4 regions of the Streptomyces sp. NPDC050211 genome follow, and region 4 is predicted to be linked to each of the others. Evidence: riboswitches for the same ligand, from Rfam matches in the RefSeq annotation. Region 4 holds a riboswitch; each other region holds the start of a gene.
What was found. Region 4 has a riboswitch for cyclic di-AMP ahead of AB0I98_RS44875 (C40 family peptidase). Riboswitches for the same ligand answer to the same signal wherever they lie in the genome.
Positions count from the first base shown of each region.

Region 1: it holds a riboswitch for cyclic di-AMP, as region 4 does, so the genes downstream of both, AB0I98_RS06310 (NlpC/P60 family protein) here and AB0I98_RS44875 (C40 family peptidase) in region 4, are expected to answer to the same signal.
Region 2: it holds a riboswitch for cyclic di-AMP, as region 4 does, so the genes downstream of both, AB0I98_RS03150 (transglycosylase SLT domain-containing protein) here and AB0I98_RS44875 (C40 family peptidase) in region 4, are expected to answer to the same signal.
Region 3: it holds a riboswitch for cyclic di-AMP, as region 4 does, so the genes downstream of both, AB0I98_RS22630 (LysM peptidoglycan-binding domain-containing M23 family metallopeptidase) here and AB0I98_RS44875 (C40 family peptidase) in region 4, are expected to answer to the same signal.

Region 1 is NZ_JBFALC010000004.1:142,375-144,565, reverse strand. Features, by position in the region: gene AB0I98_RS06315 (ScyD/ScyE family protein) at 1-559, opposite strand, end outside; cyclic di-AMP (ydaO/yuaA leader) riboswitch at 823-994, shown strand; gene AB0I98_RS06310 (NlpC/P60 family protein) at 1,002-2,159, shown strand.
Region 2 is NZ_JBFALC010000002.1:251,983-254,173, reverse strand. Features, by position in the region: gene AB0I98_RS03155 (HAD family hydrolase) at 1-625, shown strand, start outside; gene AB0I98_RS03150 (transglycosylase SLT domain-containing protein) at 629-1,111, opposite strand; cyclic di-AMP (ydaO/yuaA leader) riboswitch at 1,117-1,284, opposite strand; gene AB0I98_RS03145 (CocE/NonD family hydrolase) at 1,559-2,191, opposite strand, start outside.
Region 3 is NZ_JBFALC010000022.1:92,029-94,219, reverse strand. Features, by position in the region: gene AB0I98_RS22635 (SGNH/GDSL hydrolase family protein) at 1-91, opposite strand, end outside; gene AB0I98_RS22630 (LysM peptidoglycan-binding domain-containing M23 family metallopeptidase) at 327-1,292, opposite strand; cyclic di-AMP (ydaO/yuaA leader) riboswitch at 1,297-1,461, opposite strand; gene AB0I98_RS22625 (alpha-galactosidase) at 1,758-2,191, opposite strand, start outside.
Region 4 is NZ_JBFALC010000090.1:5,952-8,142, forward strand. Features, by position in the region: gene AB0I98_RS44865 (ATP-dependent Clp protease proteolytic subunit) at 1-206, shown strand, start outside; gene AB0I98_RS44870 (hypothetical protein) at 213-521, shown strand; cyclic di-AMP (ydaO/yuaA leader) riboswitch at 870-1,081, shown strand; gene AB0I98_RS44875 (C40 family peptidase) at 1,085-1,558, shown strand; gene AB0I98_RS44880 (ATP-binding protein) at 1,625-2,086, opposite strand.

The sequences.
Region 1 (2,191 bases), on a different contig from region 4:
ACTCCACGGATGCCTTGTGCGGGTTGTGCTTCAGCTCCACGGCCGCGATGTCCGCGGCGATCTTCGCCTTGCCGTGGCTGATCTTCAGCAGCTTGCCGAGCTTGTCCCAGGGCGGCGTCGTGGGCACTCCGGCCTCCGGCGGGGCGAAGGTCTCGACGCCCCAGATCTTGCCGTGCCGCGCGGAGACGCCGTCGACGCCGGTCGCGAAGCCGCCGTCCGGGGCGGCGGCCGAGGGCAGGCCCTGCACCACCCTGTGGTGCTTCCACGCGCCCCCGTTCCAGTAGATCTTGGTGACGGCCGACGTGAGGCCGATGCAGGTCTCGCCTTCCGGCCCCTCCCCGATGCACTTCTTGCCGCCCCGGCCGGCCTCGGCGACGTACAGGCGCCCGTGGTCGTACGACAACTGGCGTGGATTGTCGAGGCCCTTCGCGATCGCGCGGACGACGGGTTTACCGCCGGTGCGGCCGTCCTGACCGGCGCCCGCGCTCGCGGGTGCGATGCCCGCGGTGACGGTGAGTGCGACTCCTGTGGCGATGACGAGTGCGGTGCGTTTCCTCATGGCCGTACTCCCTCCCAGCCGCCACGGCTCCCGACCGTGGCTGGCTGGAAGCTACCGCCCCGAAGCGGGCGGACGACGTCACTCCGGACAAAATACGAGCAACTCACCGCAGACCCTTCCGTATTGACCACAGCGAGCGACGTCCTGCGCTAAGGTCACGAAAATGTATCGGGCATATCGCCCATCAACCTTCACAGAGGCCACACGAGTTGGCTAGCGTTCCTCCAGGCCGCACGACCCCTACCGGCGAACGTCGCCGGGCCGTACGGCCTCCGCCGAGTCCGGCACGCCCACGGGGCAGTCCGGAGCCGGGGACCCACCGAACTTGGGGTGAATCGGCCGGACTTCCCTTCGGGAAGCGGTCGTAGGGCAACCCTTCCGAACCACCCGCCCGAACCCGACAGCTAACTCGGTAGGCGGACGATGGAAGGAGTCGCCTCCCTTGGCGTCGCACCGCAAGTCGCGTCCTTCGGGTTCGCGCGTCGCAGGCATACGGACCCCCGCCCTCGCCACGGCGGCCCTCACCTCCGTGGCCCTGCTGTCCCAGTCGGCCAACGCCGCCCCCGCGGCCGACGACAAGCCGAGTCTCGAAGAGGTCGAGAAGAAGGTCGGCGATCTCTACCGCCAGGCCGAGTCGGCGACCGAGAAGTACAACTCGGCGAAAGAGAAGACCACCAAGCAGCGCAAGCGCGTCGACACCCTCCTCGACGACGTCGCGCAGCGCACGCAGAAGCTCAACGAGGCGCGCGAGGAACTGGGTTCCTTCGCCTCGGCCCAGTACCGCACCGGCGCCTCCGCCCCCGACACGGCAACCTTCCTGCTCGCGGACACCCCGCAGGACTACTTCGACCAGACCCAGCTGATGGACCGGATGACCGGCCGTCAGAAGGAGGCGGTCGACGACTTCGTCACGCAGCAGTCCGCGACGATGGAGAAGCGCCGGGAGGCCACCGCGAGCCTCGAGACGCTCACCGAGTCGCAGGGCGACCTGAAGTCCGCCAAGACGACCGTCCAGCAGAAGCTGGCCGACGCGCGCGAGCTGCTGTCGAAGCTGACCGCCGAGGAGAAGGCGCGGCTCGCGGAGATCGAGCGGCAGAAGCAGCAGGAGGCCGAGCGCAAGGCCGCGGAACTCGCCAGGCAGCAGGCGGCGGAGGCGGCGGCCCAGGAGACGGCGCAGCAGCAGGAGAGCGGCACCGGCACGTCGGAGTCCTCCGACACCTCCGTGGCCGACTCCTCGTACGCCACCAAGGCCGAGAAGGTCCTCGCCTTCGCCCGCTCCACGATCGGCAAGCCGTACGTCTGGGGCGCGACCGGCCCCGACTCCTACGACTGCTCGGGCCTCACCCAGGCCGCCTGGAACGCCGCCGGCATCTCCCTCCCGCGCACCACCTGGGACCAGGTGAACGCCGGCACGACGGTCTCCCTCTCCGCCGCCCAGCCGGGCGACCTGGTCTTCTTCTACGACGACATCAGCCACGTCGGCATCTACATCGGCAACGGGATGATGATCCACGCGCCGAAGCCGGGGGCGTATGTGCGCGAGGAGTCGATCTTCTACGACGGTGAGTCGTCGATCCACAGCGTGGTACGGCCCGCCTGACGGGACGGGGACGCGGCACAGGCGGTTTTCCG
Region 2 (2,191 bases), on a different contig from region 4:
CGGGGGGCTCGCGGTGTGCGGACAGGGCGCGCAGGTGTACGACGCCGGCGCGGACCGTCTGCTGTGGTCCGTCACGCTGGACCGGGAGCTGGCCGAGACCGCGCTCGGCAAGATCGAGGCGGAGATCGGGCAGGTGTACGCCGCCGTCGACCAGGACGGCGTCGACGGGCTCACGCTCATCGAACCGGGGTATCTGATGCCCCACCCGACCCTGCCCGCCGTACGCGTGGGGCGCCGCGACGACCTGTGGTGCGCGCCCATCAGCAAGGTGCTGCTGCGTCATCCGGCCCTGTCCGACGACGAGTTGGCGGCGACGGCGCGCTCGGTGGTGGGTTCACTCGCGACGGTCACCATGTCGGGGCCCGGGACCGTCGAACTCCAGCCATGCGGGGTGACCAAGGCGACCGGTCTCGCGCTGGCCGCCGAGTATCTGGGGCTGGGACCCGGGCAGACCATCGCCTTCGGGGACATGCCCAACGACATCCCCATGTTCGACTGGGCGGCGCACGGCGTCGCCATGGCCAACGCCCATCCCGAACTCAAGGCGATGGCCGACGAGATCACCCTGTCGAACGAGGACGACGGCATCGCGGTCGTCCTCGAACGTCTCTGCCCGACGGGGTAGTCCTCAGTACGCGCCGAAGACGTTGTCGATCGAGCCGTACCGCTGGAACGCGTAGTTGCAGGCGGCGGTGATGTTCGCGACCGGGTCGTACGGGTTGAACGCGGTGCCGGCCACGTGGTAGGCCTCGAAGGTCGGGTCGATGACCTGGAGGAGGCCCTTCGACGGGGTGCCCGCGGCGGCGTTGGAGTCCCAGTTGTTGATGGCGGCCGGGTTGCCCGAGGACTCCCGCATGATGTTGCGGTAGATGCCGTCGTACGACCCGGGGATGCCGTTCTGCGCCATCACCTGGAGGGACGCCCGGATCCAGCCGTCGAGCGTGTCGGCGTAGCCCAGCGAGGTGGCGGTGGCCACGGTCGGGGTGGCGGCCGAGGCGCTGGTCGCGCCGATGACCGGCAGCGCGAGGACGGCGACGCCGGTGCCGGCGACGGCGATGGCGCGGGTGATGCGGGCGGTTCTGGTACGACGGTGCTTACCGGCTGCGGCCATGGCGAAGTTCCTCTCCGGCGCCTGCGAGGTGAGCTGTCGGGTTCGGGCTGGGAGGTGCCCGGCCACACCCCACGGGCATGACTTCACCCCGAGCCGTCCCGGCGCGGCGTCCGGTCCGGCGGCTTTCCTGGGTCCCCCGCTCCTGCCGTGCGGTGAGTCGGTCAATGGGTCGTTCGGGCGGTGGCAGGATTCGGCGTCCGCCCGACAGGCCGGGAACGTATGCGAGAGCACATGTCCGAAACAAGTACCGGATTCACACATCGCACCTATTGACCTTGGTGTGGGGCGAATGTGCTGCTTGATCCTTTGCACTCGCCAAGCTCAACTGGCCATGACGGAAGGCGGATCGGCGAGTGCCTGTGTGTTTTCTGTACAGGTTGGGACGTGAGTCACATCACGCATGTCCGCAAGCGCGGCAAAACGGGCAATCATGCCAAGAGGGCTTTATTAACCGGCCGTTCGCGGGATGCGCTTCTCCCAGGTCCGATGGAAGAGGACCTGGCCGCCCTCCGTGCAGATCACCTCGTCGGAGGTGGTGAAGTGGTCCCCGTCACAGGTGATCTCCGAGCGGGTGCGGACCGTGGTGTCCCAGCCCTGTTCCGGGCGGTGCAGCCGGATCGACCAGTCCGAGCGGGTGCGGGCCGACAGTGGATCCGTCTCGTCGATCGTGTACGTCTCCAGCGCGTCCTCGGTGCACTCCAGTCCGTCGGGGTACACGCGCGTGCCGCCGTACCGCGGGTCGACCTCAAGGCGCCACGCGCCCCGCGCGACGTCCCGCACCACCAGGCGCTCGGGGCGCGGTTCGTCGAGCGTGGCGGGGAAGTTGACGCCCAGCGGCTCGGCCTGCTCGGGCTCCTCGAAACGGATATTCCGGTCGAATTCGCGCTTCCGTACGGGCAGTTCCAGGAAGCTGCCCGCCGGGTCCAGGGTGAAGCCCGCCGCCGAGTCGGGCTGCGGCCAGATCCATGGCCAGTACGCGGAGGAGACGGCAAGCCGGATGCGGTGACCGGGCGGGAAGGCGTGGCCGATGGCGTTCAGCTCGAAGGTCACCTCTTCGGTGGTGCCCGGCGTCCACGGCAC
Region 3 (2,191 bases), on a different contig from region 4:
GGTCGGCCCAGCCGACGAACGCCCCGTCGGGGCCGGGGTCGCCGACGCCCTCGGTGAAGCTGTCCCCCACCGCCACGTACGACCCGATCACTGATCTGATGTCATTCTTCGAATCGTCTGCCACGTCGGCCCATGATTCACCTTCGGATGTGAGCTACGCGACCGTAGGAAGGGGTTGACGGACGGTGAGATAAGCCACTCCTAAAGTGTTCGCCAATTCAGGAATACGTCCCGACCGGGATTCCCGCACGGCCGGCACCGAAGGCCGGACCCGGGGATCGGGGTCCGGCCTTCGGTGGCGTGGGGGACGCTTCAGGCGCCGGGTGTCAGCTGACGGAGACACCCTTCGAGCGGAGGTAGGCGACGGGGTCGACGTCCGAGCCGTAGTCCGGGGTGGTGCGGATCTCGAAGTGCAGGTGCGGGCCGGTCGAGTTGCCGGTCGAGCCGGAGAGGCCGATCTGCTGGCCCGCGGTCACGCTCTGGCCGCTGGAGACGGAGAGCGAGGACAGGTGGGCGTACTGCGCGTAGTGGCCGTCGGCCAGCTTGATGACGACCTCGTTGCCGTACGCGCCGCCCCAGCCCGCGGAGACGACCGTGCCCGCACCGACGGCCTTGAGCGGAGTGCCGGTCGGGGCGGCGAAGTCGACGCCGGTGTGGTAGCCGCTGGACCACATGCTGCCCGACATGCGGTACGGGGTACCGATGCTGGCACCGGCCACGGGGAGGGCGAAGCCGCCGGCCGTGCTCGTGGTGTCGGAGGACTGGGTGGTCGCCGTGTTCGAGGACGACTTCGACGAACCCGAAGCGGATGAACCAGATGAATCAGAAGAACCGGACGACTTCGGCGAAGAAGAGGACGATGAAGACGAAGCCGACGAAGAGGACGACGACTTGGAAGAACCGGTCGTGGCCTTCTTGCCGATCGAGAGCTTCAGGCCGGGGTGGATCATCGACGGGTCGGAGCCGACGGCCTCGCGGTTGTCCGCATAGAGCTTCTTCCAGCCACCGCTGACATTCTGCTCGTCGGCGATCTTCGAAAGGTAGTCACCGGCCCGCACCGAATAGGTCCGTACACCCGAGCTCTTCGCGGCGGCGGTCTTCTCCGCGGCCTTCTTTTCGGTCGTCGGAACCGACTGAACGGCCTTTTCCGAAACCGACTTGGCGGGAGCGGCATGCGCTCCGGTGGCCCCGAGGAGCGGGAGGGCGAGCGCGGCGCCACCGGTTCCGGCGACGGCGATGGAGCGAGTGAAGCGCTGGCTCTTGGGACGGCGGTGCTTACCCTTCGCGGGCATGACGAATTCCTCTCCGGCGCCTACGAGGTGAGCTGTCGGGTGCGGACTGGAGATGTCCGGCCGCGCGGTGGCGACTTAACCCCTAGCCGTTCCGGAGACCGGAACAGGCGGTTGTACCTGTGGGTCCCCCGCTCCTGCCGTTCACGGGTGAGTTGAGCGGTCTCCGGGCGGCGGCAGGATTGGGCGTCCGTCCGGATTGGTGGCGAACGTAAGCGACCAAGACGCAAAGGGACAAGCAAGAGGTTCCACGGTTGTGCGTTTCTCTTGATCCCTTGTGAGAAAACCCAGTCACCCTCCGTGAATTCCACCCCGGCCAGTGGATTCAATCCCCTGGAAAACCACGTGAATTACGTGAACATGACGGACAACGCTCGGTCACGAATATGACGCTGCTCACGCAGCTTCACCACAGGACGCTTTATTCCAGAGCGAGTTGGAATGAAGATCCTAATTCGGACAGATCACTCAGATGCGACGCAGGCGGAGAACTGCCGCATCGAGGTCACCACGCAGCCCCGTGCGCAACCCGTGGTGCAGCAAGACCGCACCCCGGTGAACTTCGCCCGTTTCGCGGCATTCATACGACCCTGTCGGGTCGAGGCCGCGCAGTCGCAGCGCCGGAACGGGCTCGCCGTAACGCTGCGCCTCGAGCCAGGCGAGGACGACGGTCTCGTCGCCGAGCACGTACTGCACCGCACTCAGCCCGCCCTGCGGGGGCCGCAGCCGGTAGAGGTCGCCGCGCTGCACGAGGGGCCGGATCTCCTTGTACAGACCCACCCAGTTCCGAGCCTCGGCCAGCTCGTCGTCCGTCCACTCGGTGAGGTCACCGCCGACCCCGAGCACCCCGGCCATGGCGCTCACGAAGCGGAAGCGCAGCGAGCTGACCCGGCCGTTGAGCA
Region 4 (2,191 bases):
TGGCCATCCACGCCGAGGAGTTGATGCGGATCAGGGCCCGCCTGGAGGAGATGCTCGTACGGCACACCGGGCGCACGCGCGAGCAGGTGAGCGCCGACATCGAGCGGGACAAGATCCTCACGGCGCAGCAGGCCGTGGACTACGGGCTGGTGGACCGGATCATCCCCAGCCGCAAGGACACCATGGCTCCGCCCACCGGGAAGTGACGGCCCGTGCTCCCACCCGAACTCCCGCCGCTTCCCGCCCTCACGCGCGCCGAGGGCGAGTTGATCGACCGTTATCTCGATGTGGTCGACCTGCTGGGCCGGATCAACCCGGCGCACCACGGGGACACCTACCGCGGACTGCGCGCCGCCCAGGCGTTGGTGTCCAAGGCGACCGAGCTGCGCGACGCGCTGGCGCTGATGCACCAGCGGGGCGAGACCGAGTTGCACGCCCCGACGCTCACGCGGGCGCTGCGCGTGCTGGACGGCGAGCGCCGGACGGCGCGTGTCATCGTGCCGCCGCGCTCCGACAGTTGACGCACTGTTGACGAATCCCGCCTCCGGTCCGGGCGTTCGCCACCGCGGCGAGTCGTCCGGACCGGGGCTCAAACGGACCAAATGACGTACCCCTGTTCGGAGTAGATGTTTGTCGTTTTTTGCGACCGACGGGGTTGCGCAACCCGCTTGCCTCCGGCGCGGATGAGAGGTTTTCGCGCTGGTCCGGGGGTCCGTGGCGCCCTCGACATCCACCCGAACACAGGGGTGTCCACCCGAACGGGTGAGTGGTGAGTAACACCACAAATCACCGATTCCATTGGGTATTTCGCTCACGCGTGAGTGAAGATCCGTGTCTGACGACAAGCCCCCGCCGCAGCGGCGGGGCGGTCCGGGCGGACGCCGAATCCTGCCGCCGCCCGGATGACCGGTCGACAGAAGTGGATCGGCAGGAGTGGAGGACCCAAGCACGACGGGTCGCCGGAACGGTCACGCCATGACCGGGTCGAGCAGCCCTTGGGGTGAAGCCGCGTCAGCGGCCGGGCAACTTCGCCAGCCCGAATCCGACAGGTCATCCTTCACAGGCGGCTGACGAAGGGTTGCGCATGACTGCGCTCAATCGTGTCCCGTCGCTGATGGCCCGGGCCGGTACGGCCTCGGCCCTCACCCTGGCCGCCGTGGGCGGCTCCGTCGTGGTGCCGGGTCTCTCCTCAGACGCCGCGGCCGCCACTCCGGCGACGAAGGCGCTCCAGGTCGCGGCTTCCAAGAAGGGCTCGCCGTACAAGTACGGCGCCACGGGGCCGCGCCGGTTCGACTGCTCGGGGCTGACGCTGTACTCGTACAAGAAGGCGGGCAAGAGCCTGCCGCGGACGGCCGCTCAGCAGTACAACAAGACGCGCCACATCTCGGCCAAGAGCCGCAAGGCCGGAGACCTGGTCTTCTTCCACTCGGGCTCGAACGTGTACCACGTCGGCATCTACGCCGGGAAGGGAAAGATCTGGCACTCCCCGAAGACCGGGGACGTCGTAAGGCTGCAGAAGATCTGGACCAGGAGCGTCTGGTACGGCCGGGTCAAGTGACCTGAGCGACGCGGTGGCGGCGCCCTGACGCGCCGCCACCGCGTCATCCCACACCGGACCTGATTTCTAAGGGTCCTGCTGTACCGCTGTCGTCGTCACGGGCCGCGCCGGTACCGTCCACGGCAGTTCGATGGAGACCGTTTTGCCGCCCTCCCGGGTGGGCCGGATTCTCAGCTTGCCGCCGAACTCGGCGGTCAGCCAACGGATGATCACGAGCCCGCGGCCGTTGTCCTGCTGGACGGCCGCGGGCAGTCGTTTGGGAAAACGCGGATGGCTGTCGGTGACTCCGATGCGCAGGTGCTCGTCACGGTCGAGTTCGAGGTCCACCGTGAAGGTGGGTGACTGCCCGAACGTGTGCTGTACGGCGTTGGTGGCGAGTTCCGAGACGATGAGGCGGATGGTGTCGGCCAGTTCCGTGTCGGCCGGCAGTCCCCATTCCGCCAGGGTGCCGACCACGTAGGTGCGGGCTGCGGAGACCGAGGCGGGATCGCTCGGCAGAGTGACGGATGCTTCCAGATGGTCTGCCATGGCGACGTCGTCCCTTTCCCACGGGACCGCAGTCCGACATGGAGCGGAGGGTTCGAGTACGGTCCCGGACTGGTGCTTCGTCGCCAGACTGCCATCACCGGGCCG